Regions from separate parts of the Sphingobacterium lactis genome, predicted to be linked through region 2. Evidence: riboswitches for the same ligand, from Rfam matches in the RefSeq annotation. Region 2 holds a riboswitch; the other holds the start of a gene.
What was found. A riboswitch is a leader RNA that binds a small molecule or an ion and turns the genes downstream of it on or off. The one in region 2 is predicted to bind thiamine pyrophosphate.

Region 1 (6,179 bases), 1.3 Mb from region 2:
TCAATAAGATCTGGGGCTCAAAGGCCCTGCTGAATTCCCTCTATAACGTGGAGGACCCCCGTTTGGAAACGAAGGTATTTGGCTTGACCTTTAAGAATCCCGTGGGATTGGCGGCAGGTTTTGACAAAAATGCGGAATTCATCGAGGACATGGCGCGATTGGGATTCGGATTCATTGAGATCGGGACTGTAACGCCGAAGCCTCAACCCGGAAATGACAAACCACGCATGTTCCGCTTGGTCGATGATGCTGCGCTGATCAACCGGATGGGATTCAATAACAAAGGTGCGGATGTCGCAGCCGGTAAGTTGAAATTCCTGAAAGAAAAGAATGGCGTCCTGATCGGTGGAAACATTGGAAAGAATAAGGTTACGCCGAATGAGGAAGCGGTGAACGATTATATCTATTGCTTCAATAGCTTATTCGATTACGTGGATTATTTCGTGGTGAACGTGAGTTCTCCGAATACACCGGGATTACGGGATCTACAGGAAAAGGAACCTTTGATGAAGATCCTCAATACCCTACAGGAGCTGAACACGAAGAAAAGCAATCCAAAGCCTATTCTTTTGAAGATCGCTCCGGATTTAACATTTACGCAATTGGATGATATCGTGGAAATCGTGATGGAAACCAAGATTGCCGGTGTGATAGCTACAAATACAACGATTGCCAGAGAAGGCCTTCAGAGCCACCGCATGCTGGTTCAGGAGCCAGGAGGTGTGAGTGGTAAACCATTGACCAGAAGATCAACAGAGGTGATCCAGTACCTTGCCGATAAGTCAAACCGCGCATTCCCGATTATCGGGGTGGGAGGAATCCATTCGGCAGCGGATGCCATTGAAAAGTTGAACGCTGGTGCAAGCTTGGTACAGGTCTATACGGGTTTTATCTATGAGGGTCCAGGATTGGTTGCTGATATCTGCAAAGGCATCCTAAAGGAAAGATCGAAGTAACGGAAGCCCAGAATAGGGCGTCATTGAATATAAAAAATCCCCTTTGAAGCAATTCAAAGGGGATTTTCTGTATGTGTTAGTTTTCTTTGGTTAAGATATAATGATCTTTCAAAGGCCCTTCAATCGGATTGCCTTCTTGATCCAATGAAATCAATTGGTTTTCGCCAACCTTCAATTTCATGTTCACTTCTTTACCCATTAGGTGCACTACACTTCCGTTGTTGTGCCACATAAATTTACCCGTATCTTCCACTTTGGTATCTCTTTCCTGATAAACACCCGTATAGGTGAAAGTAAGATCAGGATTTAGGACCACAGTGGTTTCGATCCCTGGGCAGTCCGCACAAGGGATAACCCCTTTGTACGTTCCGTTCCAATCCAATGAATTTTGGGATGTATGAACAGTATCTGTGACTTGACTATCCAAGGCTGTAGTCTCTACCGAGTCCTTAGATTCAAGTTGTTTATTTGCATTCGAGGTACAGGCACCGAACGACATAAGCGCGATGGAACCTGAAAAAAGCCAAAGGTATTTCATGAGCGTATTTATTTTTGTCATGATTTACCCAAAAATTGAGCCAAATGCCCTCATTTATTGGGTATTAAGATAATAATTAATAATTCTTTAAAATAAGTAGGTTATAAACTAGATGTTTAAACATATATATCTCAAAAAATTATAAATTTTTTAAAAAAGTAAGATTAGCGATTTGCCAGCCATTGTCTATTTTGGTAGGCAGCATCCCAGAACATAAACTCCAATTCCGAGGCGGTAATGAATGCCTGCCTCATGGCTTCCCGGATTTGTTGCGTCGTATTTTCAGCAAGTTGATCCGTATAGGCTAAAGCTTTTTTAACCCCTTCGGCAAATTCCTCACCACTGTACGTATCGATCCAGTTTTTGTATGGATTTGCATCACCGGTCTGTTGGCTGAGGATATAATCCCCGACTTCTTTATAGATCCAGAAGCACGGGAGGATGGCGGCTGTTGCCACTTCAATGGAATCGAAAGCAACGGTGCTCTTCAGGAAGTGGATATAATGGTGGCAGGTGGGTTCGATGGTGATTTCCTGTTGCTGTTCCAATCCGAATTGCTGGAAATACGCCTCATGGAGTGCTTTTTCAACGACCAGGGCATTTTTTCCGAATTCAAAGAAATCCAATGCCATGTCGATATCCATCGCTTTGGAACCCAGTGCAGCTAGCGCTCGGCCGTAATGTTCCAGATATTTGGCATCCTGCAGCATATAAAACTGAAACTTTTCGAGAGGGAGTGTGCCGCCTTTCAATTCTTGAATGAAGGGCATGGCTAGGATTTTATTATATAGGGGTTGGATATCTTTCCAAACGTGTTCAGTCCATTTCATATGTAATTAATTTTTGAGGGTTAAAAAAATGATTCAAGGGGCCATTCCCTTTCCCGATGGTAAGATCCTTTCCGGCTATGATCGCTTGGTTTACATAGGCGAGTCCCTGTTGGGTGGACGAGGGCAGGTCAAAGCCCTGCGCCAGATAGGAAGCAATGGCCGAGGAGAGGGTGCATCCCGATCCGTGTGTATTCTTGGTGTCCACTCGTGCAGATTCATAATAACGGACAGGCTGGTCCTTTTGGATCAGGAGGGTGGTGAGGGTTTCTGATTTCAGGTGCCCACCTTTCAAGAGGGCTGCCTGACAGCCCAGGTTAAGTATCTGATCGGATACCTTTTCCATGTCCTCCAAGGTGGTAATGGGCTGCCCGGCCAGGACGGCGACTTCGTCCATGTTCGGCGTGATGAGCGAGGCTAAGGGGAAAAGTAAAGATTTGATGGCCGAAATGGTGTCATCGTTGATCAATTTATGCCCACTCGTAGAGACCATCACCGGGTCGAAAACAAGGGGCCCGGTAAAGGATTCCAGTTTTTCTGCGATGATCTCCACCAGCGCCGTGGAATGCACCATACCTATTTTGATGCTGTCGGGATAGGTATCCTCGAAGATACAATCCAGCTGTTCGCGGATGGCCTGTGCAGGAATGTCGAATATATTTTTTACGCCCTGGGTATTCTGTACGGGCAAGGCTGTCAATACGTTCATGGCATAGCAGCCCAGGGCGGAGATGGTCTTGGTATCGGCTTGGATACCAGCGCCACCACTGCCATCGAACCCTGCGATGCTCAGTACGGTCGGGACATGGTATCGGGATGTGTTGTTCATGATAAGCTATTTTTAAGTTCTTCAGCTGCTTTCCGGGGGTCCAGGCTGGAGCAGATGGCCGATACTACGGCGATGCTATTGGCACCGGCGGTGAAAGCTTCGTGTGCATGGGCAAGCTGCATGCCACCAATGGCAATCAGGGGTTTGTCGGTTTGGGTCCGAAGATCCCGGATGCCATGCATTCCCCAGGCTGTAATGGTGTTGGTCTTGGTCGGTGTCGGAAAGATCGGGCTGACGCCGAGATGCTGGACAAAATCCATGTTGTGGTCCTGCAGTTGATCGAGGAGCTCCAGCGACCAGCCGATTTGAAACCTATGGCCAAATTCCTCGTGGATCTGTTGCGGTTGTCGGTCGGTTCGGCCAACGTGGATACCCCAGGCATCCACGGCGGAAGCGACTTCCACATTGTCGTTTATGACCAAGGGGATGCCATACCTGTCTGTTAATGCTTTGAGGGCCATTGCTCGTTGGATAAAAGTTGCTGTATCCAGTTCCTTCTCCCGCAGTTGGATGATATCCACTCCACCGCGAATCGCTTCCTCCGCGACTTGCAGCCAGGGGAGATGCACACAGTCTTTTTCCGAAATCACCAAGTATAGGGGATAGGGGAAATTAGGATGAATGGGCATACCGGCGCATTTTCAGGTTTTCCACGATCTGTTCCTTCGAAAGGTTAAAGAGGATATCATACAGGTTGAGCTGCAGTGTGCCTGGACCCTTTGCCATGCTGGCTGCCATCTCCCCAGCCAGACTGGTAATGGCGACCCCTGCAATGGCTTCATCGAATGGCGATGTTCCAAGCCCCAAGAAGGCACCCGTTATAGCCGTAGCTGTACATCCAAGTCCAGTGACCTTGGTCATCATCACGGACCCGTTCACCACCTCAGCAATTTCCTGATCCGAAATGATATAGTCGATTTCCCCGGATATACAGACAACGGAACCATATTGCCGGTTAAGGAACTTGCCGGCACGTACCGCTGCACTGCTATCCGCAGTGCTGTCGACTCCTTTACCCTTCGTGTCGAAATGCTGCAAAGCCAAGATTTCAGATGCATTCCCACGGATGGCCGTAGGGCGTAGTGCCAGGAGCTCTTTTAGAATATCATTTCGAAGTGTGGAGATGCCAGCCCCAACAGGATCTAGAATCCAAGGTTTATGCAAGGCATTTGCTGCGCGTGCCGCCTTCAGCATATTTTCTGCCCAAGGTTTGCTCAAGGTGCCTATGTTGATGACCAAACTGTCGCACAACTGCAGAACCTCTTCGATTTCCTCCTCGGAATGCACCATAATGGGAGATGCTCCTAAAGCCAATAGCGCATTGGCGGTGTTGTTCATGACCACGAAATTGGTGATGTTCTGCACGAGGGGAGTTCTTTCGCGGACTTGGGACAATAAATGATAAATGTCGTTTTCCATCTTTCTTCTTTTTAACGAAATAATGGCTTGAGGGCAGGAGAATAGCAGTATAAATCGATCACGATCGTTTGCTTTTCCCTACGGCGGTATGATCCGCGTCAGGTTCAAAGGGACTCTCTCAATTCTTTTCAGAATACCCCTAAAGCCAATCAAATATAGGCCAAACTATTTGGAATTTCAAATGCAGCGCACTTACCCTTTCAAAAGGCTCTTGATGCGCAAGATTGTGTCCCGATCCTTCTGCTTTTCACTTTCGCTCAGGATTTCCCAAGGCACCAGTGAGGGGTGAAGGAGCAGTTGATCGTCCCGTTTTTCGCCGAAGGCCCAGCCATTGAGATAACGGTGTGCCATCCAACGGTTGTGCTCAATAATGGCAAGGGTCTCCACCTCAGCTGCTGTAAAGGTGATAACTTCCTTTTCCGGAACGGGCCATTGCCGTTGTGTCAGGATAAATTTATAAGGGATGTGATCGGCTTGCGCGCGATTGGCATCCTTGGCGTCCTCGCGTAAGGTCGGCCAACTCGAGGTGTATCGGGCACTCTCCGAACTCGCTCCGGAAAGCAACGTGGTGTAGTCGTCGTGGATGGCTCGCGCCAGTCGATCTTGCTTCTCACCAGTAATAAATTCCCAATTGGATATATCCTCCAATTGACCGAAGAAATTCAGGCTTTCGGTATCCGAGGCACTCCGCATGATCTTACGGAGACCTTTGCCTTCAGCATTCAGCACATAGATCGGCAGCTTGGATTCCTGTGTTTTATTAAGGATTTCCAATGCAGCGTTTAAATTGCTCTGGTCATCATCGAAGGCACAGACCAGAAGGCTGCTTTCAGTTTTTTCTGTTAATCCTTGATCTGTCAACAGCGCATTGTATGTGCCATCAAAGACATGAAAATGGACCGGAAAAATATGATGCGCCATGGGATACTGTTCCGCGAACAGGCGTTGGTCACGATCTGCCTGCGGACTGTAAATATGGATTTCGGTATTGTTTTCGATGGCCACATGGAATACACGTAACGCCTGAATGACCATGGCTTTTGCGAATTCCCCAAATCCCAAGAATACCAATCGGTTGATATGGGCAACGGATTTCCCCTGCTTGGCAAAATCCAGTGGCAATTGGGCAAAGAACATCCTGGCCATCATCTTGTGAACATTGAAGAAATGGAGTTCCAGCTGTTTGTCCTGGAACTGTATTTCCGCATTTTTCACCAGATCGACCAGTCGTGGGTTGCTCAGGTGCAGAAAGCAACGGAGCTTGTTCGTGCAATTTGACTTCTTATAGATATCTTGAACCGTTTCATAGGTTTCGATGACAGTTTGTTCATTTTCCAGAAAGAGAATCAGGCTATCGGCACGTTTGATACCCGCTTCCAGCAGGGTGTTCTCTTCATCCGCATTGCCGATGATGACCAGATGGCCCATTTTGGTGACTGACTTGATATCCGCATGGGCTGTTTCCTTTTCAATCGCGATGCCCTTTTTGCCGTAATCTTCCTTTAAACTCTTCATCAGCTGCCTTCCTTTTTTCGAAATACCAACACTGATGACATGGTTCTTTTTAACCGATGCCTTCAACAGGTTGATCTGTTCGGAGAACACCTTTT
Region 2 (6,179 bases):
TTTGTTGCTACCTATGGGAGCACCCAACGGCATTACGACGGCAGTCCCGGCATCCTCCAATCGTTTGCAGAGTACGGGGTCTGCATGGATATAGGGCATGACCACAAAGCCGAGTTTTGCCAGCTCTTCGGTGGCACGCAGGGTTTCGATGGGGTCGGGCATCAGGTACCGCGGATCCGGATGGATCTCCAGTTTGACGAAATTCGTTTCCAATGCTTCCTGCGCCAGTAGTGCTGCCAATACAGCTTCCTTGGCATTTCGGGCACCCGATGTGTTGGGCAAGAGCTGCACGCCCGGAATCTGTAGATGCTGCAGTAACTCGTCCCCCGTATTGTTGGGATCAATGCGTTTCAGCGCCGTGGTGACCAATTCGGTGCCCGATGCGGTAATGGCCTCCGCCATCAAGGGCAGATTGCCAAATTTACCGGTGCCCAGAAATAAACGCGATTGAAAGGTTTTATTGTTGATGTTCAGTAATGTGTTCATAATATGATTTTATAATGGATATTTCCTCTGGGTGCTGTTGCAGCAGACCGGAGATCGCGATACCATGTACGCCAATCTCGATCAGTGCCGGTACGTCCCGGGTCTGGATGCCACCGATCGCAATAATCGGCGGACAGGGGGTCGCATGGGTATTGAGGTGGTCCAAAATCTGCATATAACCGCTGATGCCCAGAATCGGGCTCAACTGCTGTTTCGACGTGGTAAATCGGAAAGGTCCCAGGCCGATGTAATCGACGCCTTCATCTATCCGTTGCTGTACATCCGTTAGGGTATTCGCTGTTCCGCCAATGATCTTAGTGTCCAACAAGGCTTTGGCAGCTGAAATCGGTGCGTCCTGCAGTCCTAGATGTAAACCGTCGGCACCGATAGCATTTGCTACTTTCAGGTGATCGTTGAGGATGCAAGCTGCACCATAGGCTTGGCAGCGTTCCTTGGCGGTTATGGCCAATGCCATCAGGTCTTCCTCCGGAGCGCCTTTCCAACGAACCTGCACCCAGTCGATTCCTAGATCCAGAGCCATTTGTATATGCTGCAGCTGTTCATGGAACGTTTCGCCACTCGATATATACTGTATTCTACTGATTGTTTTCATTTCGTAATTCCTTCAATTTTTTAGCGCATTCGCGGTAATACCCCACTGGATCCGTCTCATTCCAGAGCGACCCAAGGAGCGCAACGCCATTGACGCCATTTTTCACGACCTCTTCCATATTATCCTTATGCATGCCCCCAAGTGCGATCAGCTGTACAGCGTTATTGGTCCGCAACTGGAATTCCTGGAGCAGGGTGGAATCAATGCCGTACCCGGGTTTGGAGATGCTGGCGTAGAAAGGGCTCAGAAAAGCATAGCTCCAAATGGGGGTCAGGTCGTTGAAATCCTGGAAGCTATGGGTCGAGGTGGATAGCGCATAGCTGTCAAACTCGACATGCCGATTGGCCTTGCGGTCCTGTTCATTCAAATGGATATGCTGGAGCCCAAATTCCTGGGCATATTCCTGATGGGATTGCAGCACCAATCGGGAATGGAAGTTGCTGTCAATTTCCTGGATATAGGTTTCCAGGTACCGGGCGGTTTGGCCATGCTTTCGGATGTGTAACTTCTGCAGGCCCTCCTCAAAAAGGAGGTTCACCCAGCGTGTTTCATTGAATTGCTGATGGGGTAGGGTGATGCTCACGATCATAGGTAAATCTCTTTTCCGTTTTCAATAAATTCCTTGGATTTCTCCAGCATGCCAGCCTCGGTGGCTTCCCGGATTTCCTGCGTAATTTTCATGGAGCAGAACTTCGGTCCGCACATGGAGCAGAAATGGGCAACCTTTGCGGCGTCGGCAGGTAGGGTTTCATCATGGTACTCTCGCGCCGTGTCGGGATCCAGGGAAAGGTTGAACTGATCTTCCCAGCGGAATTCGAAGCGCGCCTTGCTCAGGGCATTATCGCGGTACTGCGCACCGGGATGTCCCTTGGCCAGATCGGCGGCATGGGCAGCCAATTTATAGGTGATGACGCCATCTTTCACGTCTTTTTTGTTGGGTAGCCCCAGGTGTTCCTTTGGTGTCACGTAGCATAACATCGCACAACCGTACCATCCGATCATGGCCGCACCGATGGCGGAGGTGATGTGATCATATCCAGGTGCGATATCGGTGGTCAATGGGCCCAAGGTATAGAATGGTGCCTCATCACAGGCTGCCAGTTGTTTGTCCATGTTTTCCTTGATCATGTGCATGGGCACATGTCCGGGTCCTTCGATCATGACCTGCACATCGTGCTTCCAGGCAATTTTGGTCAGTTCACCCAGCGTTTCCAATTCTGCAAACTGGGCGGCATCATTGGCGTCCGCAATCGAACCCGGGCGTAGCCCATCCCCCAAGGAAAACGCTACGTCGTACTGCTTCATGATCTTGCAGATATCCTCGAAATGGGTGTACAGAAAGTTTTCCTTATGGTGATAAAGACACCATTTGGCCATAATCGATCCGCCGCGAGATACAATGCCCGTCACTCGTTTTGCCGTCAGATGGATAAAGCGCAACAGGACGCCGGCGTGGATGGTGAAATAGGAAACACCCTGCTCAGCCTGCTCAATCAGGGTATCCTTGAAGATTTCCCAAGTCAGATCCTCCGGCACACCTTTCACTTTCTCCAATGCTTGATAGATAGGTACTGTCCCTATGGGTACGGGTGAATTGCGGATGATCCATTCGCGAGTTTCGTGGATGTTCTTGCCGGTGGACAGGTCCATAATCGTATCAGCACCCCATCGGCAGGCCCATACAGCTTTCTCCACCTCTTCTTCGATGCTGGAGCTTACGGCGCTGTTGCCGATATTGGCGTTGATTTTCACCAAAAAGTTCCGCCCGATGATCATGGGTTCACTTTCGGGATGGTTGATGTTATTGGGAATGATGGCACGACCGGCCGCTATTTCCTGACGGACAAATTCCGGCGTGATATGTGTTTTCGGTGTATTTGCGCCAAAGCTTTCGCCCGGATGCTGTTGGGCCATTCCCGGCGTTGCCTGTTGCAATTGCTCGATCCGCTGATTCTCGCGGATGGCAATGTATTCCATTTCTGCCGTGATGATCCCTTGCTTCGCATAGTGCAATTGCGTTACATTTTGGCCTTCCTTAGCTTTTTTCGCTTTATGGTTGTAGGCAAAGCGTAGTTCATCCAATCGGCTGTCGGCCAAACGTTGTTGCCCATAAACCGAGCTAATCTGTGCCAGCGTATCCACATCGCCGCGGTCCATGATCCACTGCTCACGGATGCGTGGCAAACCTTTGCGAATATCGATCGATGCCTGTTCGTCGGTGTATGGACCTGAGGTATCGTAAATGCTGATGGGTGGATTCACTTCCAGCTCCCCATTGCTGAGTTTGGTCGGGCTGAGGGTAATTTCGCGCATGGCCACCTGGATGGGGTGAAGCGAACCTGGAATGTATATTTTCCGGGAGTTGGGAAATCCTGCTGAAGTAATGGCTTGATCTTTCATGTCTTTTGTGCTTTTATCCGCCTTGGGTTGCGGTAATGATTAGTATTGAGTCCGATTCCTGTAACGGGCAATTCGCCCAATTCGCCTTTTGGATAACCTGGCCATTAACGGCCACAGCGATTCCTTTGCTATGCGGCTTTAATTCGATAGCAAGAAGCTCCTCCAGATTTTGTGGAGCAGGCTTGTAAATTTTTGATTGATGATTGACGATTAGTAGCATTCCTGTAAATCCATTGATGAATAAAACTTTAGGAATGACTACAGTGGTACAGGACGCACCCATGAAGACATTTTACTTTTCCCTCCGCTAGTATGACCTAGATCAGGTTGTAAGGGTAAAATCTCAGCCTGCTACCTCGTGCAGACACCCCTAAAGTATCGGCAAGATAGGGAATACAAACCAGCAAAAGAAATAATTTTAAGAAATGAAACAATTCCTGGTATCAGGGAAAGGGTTGCATATCCGGCTTTAAACCCCTAACAGCCTATTTCTGCTATATTTTCTTTCTGCATCTGTTTGGTACCCCAAGCATTGAGGTATGTAATAAAGGGGATCAGTTCCTTGCCCGTTTCGCTCAAGGAATACTCAACTTTTGGTGGAACGACCTGATGGACCTTTCGGACAATCAATTGATCGGCTTCCAGTTCGCGTAAGGTCTGGGTCAACATTTTGGTGGTGATATCCTTGATGGTTTTATTCAGCTCACCATACCGGAGCGTTTCCCGTTCGTGGAGATACCATAAAATACGACCCTTGTACTTACCGCCAATCCGTCGAAAGGCGAAGTCCACTGCACAAATTGCCTTTTCTTCCATTTTTATTTATTTGTAAGGTGTTGAAAATCAGTAATGCATACTTTTTCGTCCCTAAGGTACAAAAAAGTACATACTTGACAAAAGGACTATTGGTGCCTAGCTTTGAAATAAAAACATGAACAGAAGAACGGTATTAAAAGCGTTGGGTATCATGGGCATTGGCCTACACGGTTTAAGTCAGGTTGCTTCCGCAAAGGGGCAGGAAGTGGTTAACGGATTCCCGTCACTTCCGATTCAAATCGGAAAAGTTAAAGGGTATATCCTGACTGATGGATACTTTGCTGCAGAAGGGTTGCAGCCCATCCTTGCCCCGGGAATTGCCCCTAAATTATTGTCGGAAGAGATGCGTAAGTACCATTTTAACGAACAAAATATGGAAGGTCCCATCAATGTCCTATTGTTGGAGATCGATAACCGAGTCATCCTATTTGATACCGGTGCTGGTCATTACTTTGGCGAAACTGCCGGCAAATTATTGGGAAATTTGGCAGGTATTGGGATTGCGGCTTCGGACGTGACGGACATCATTATTTCGCATGCACATATCGATCATATTGGAGGGGTATTGAATGCGCAGGGATTGCCCAATTTTCCGAATGCCACGTATCATATTGCAGCACGGGAGTTTGATTTTTGGTTCGATGATAAGCCAGATTTTTCCAATTCCAAAGGTGATAAGGTGGGCAAGGAGAATATTGATTTCGCACGGGCCGTGCTTGGAAAGATCGAGGATCGTTTGCAGCGCATTTCCTATGGGGAGCCCCTATTTAAGAATATAGTGCCTGAACTGGCCGCTGGCCATACCGGAGGGCATACGGTATTTACCATTGGGTCAGCAGGTCGCACCTTGCATTTTACTACGGATCTATTCCATAGTCCGGTGCTGATTTCACAACCTGCATGGGGCACGGCGTGGGATAGTGACTTTGATGCGGCGGTGGAATCACGACAAGAAATATTAAGGAAGCGTGCGACAGACCGACAAGCCATCATGGGCTGCCATTTGCCGTGGCCGGGGATTGGATTTATCGATCAGGAAGCCGAAGCCTACACGTGGAAACCCTTTAACGTTATGCGTCCAGTCCGCTTGAAACTCTAAGCATAGCCGCATAACTACCGCTTATCTGGGGCTATCTGCTGCCGCTTATGGCTTTGGTCCCGTCACGATGGTCAGGCTATCGGTCGGAAGTTTGGTCAGCACAGGATTCTTGATGAAATCAGCGTAGCTATTCTTTACATAAACATGGAGGTCATACGTATTCCAGTTTTTGGTCTCGGAAAGTGAGGGTCGATAGCGTACGATGAAATTTTCCAATTCTTCGTCATCAAGATCGATGATGCCTTGGATACTGTTCTTGTTAAAGATTTGATCGACCTCTATGTTCTCAAGTTCCTGTTGGATGAACTTGTTGGTGCGCCGAGCGTTTATGCCAGCCTTGCTGAACAGCTCATAGAAAAATGTGACGTAAGGTCCGCCAAATGGATTGAGAAGATAGAGGGGAGGCTTGCCATCGAAGTAGATTCCATCCCGAACTGCCCGATCTTTCTTGAGCTTTTCCAAGCTTTGGATCTTGGCTGCTTTGGTGTTTCCGACAATAACAATTTCTTCCAAGACCAAGTCCTTCTTATATAACAGAATCAGCGAAGGCATTGCTCCGGCGACAATCTTTCGCTCCTTCCAATGGGGATGCTGGAAAGCGATACTGTCTGTTGGCTTTGCCGCGATGGAAAAAGTGCCGTCGAATTGGGAGGAGCTTGACGAGTTCGTGTGGAGATTGGTAATCTTTATATCCCGCAGGTAGAGGCTACTGTCGGCTGAAGTAATCCGACCGGTGTACACTTGGGCTTCAACGTTTGAAGCTAC

Region 1: it holds a riboswitch for thiamine pyrophosphate, as region 2 does, so the genes downstream of both, thiM (hydroxyethylthiazole kinase) here and thiS (sulfur carrier protein ThiS) in region 2, are expected to answer to the same signal.

What each region holds. Positions count from the first base shown of each region.
Region 1 covers NZ_CP049246.1:2,206,439-2,212,617, forward strand. Annotated here, with positions in the region: gene G6N79_RS09675 (quinone-dependent dihydroorotate dehydrogenase) at 1-956, shown strand, start outside; gene G6N79_RS09680 (copper resistance protein NlpE) at 1,033-1,515, opposite strand; gene tenA (thiaminase II) at 1,659-2,324, opposite strand; gene thiD (bifunctional hydroxymethylpyrimidine kinase/phosphomethylpyrimidine kinase) at 2,311-3,150, opposite strand; gene thiE (thiamine phosphate synthase) at 3,147-3,779, opposite strand; gene thiM (hydroxyethylthiazole kinase) at 3,763-4,569, opposite strand; TPP riboswitch at 4,628-4,720, opposite strand; gene G6N79_RS09705 (NAD-binding protein) at 4,762-6,179, opposite strand, start outside.
Region 2 covers NZ_CP049246.1:3,500,179-3,506,357, reverse strand. Annotated here, with positions in the region: gene G6N79_RS15345 (thiazole synthase) at 1-486, opposite strand, end outside; gene G6N79_RS15340 (thiamine phosphate synthase) at 458-1,099, opposite strand; gene G6N79_RS15335 (thiamine phosphate synthase) at 1,083-1,688, opposite strand; gene thiC (phosphomethylpyrimidine synthase ThiC) at 1,685-3,499, opposite strand; gene thiS (sulfur carrier protein ThiS) at 3,513-3,719, opposite strand; TPP riboswitch at 3,782-3,881, opposite strand; gene G6N79_RS15320 (winged helix-turn-helix transcriptional regulator) at 3,977-4,315, opposite strand; gene G6N79_RS15315 (MBL fold metallo-hydrolase) at 4,431-5,414, shown strand; gene G6N79_RS15310 (hypothetical protein) at 5,460-6,179, opposite strand, start outside.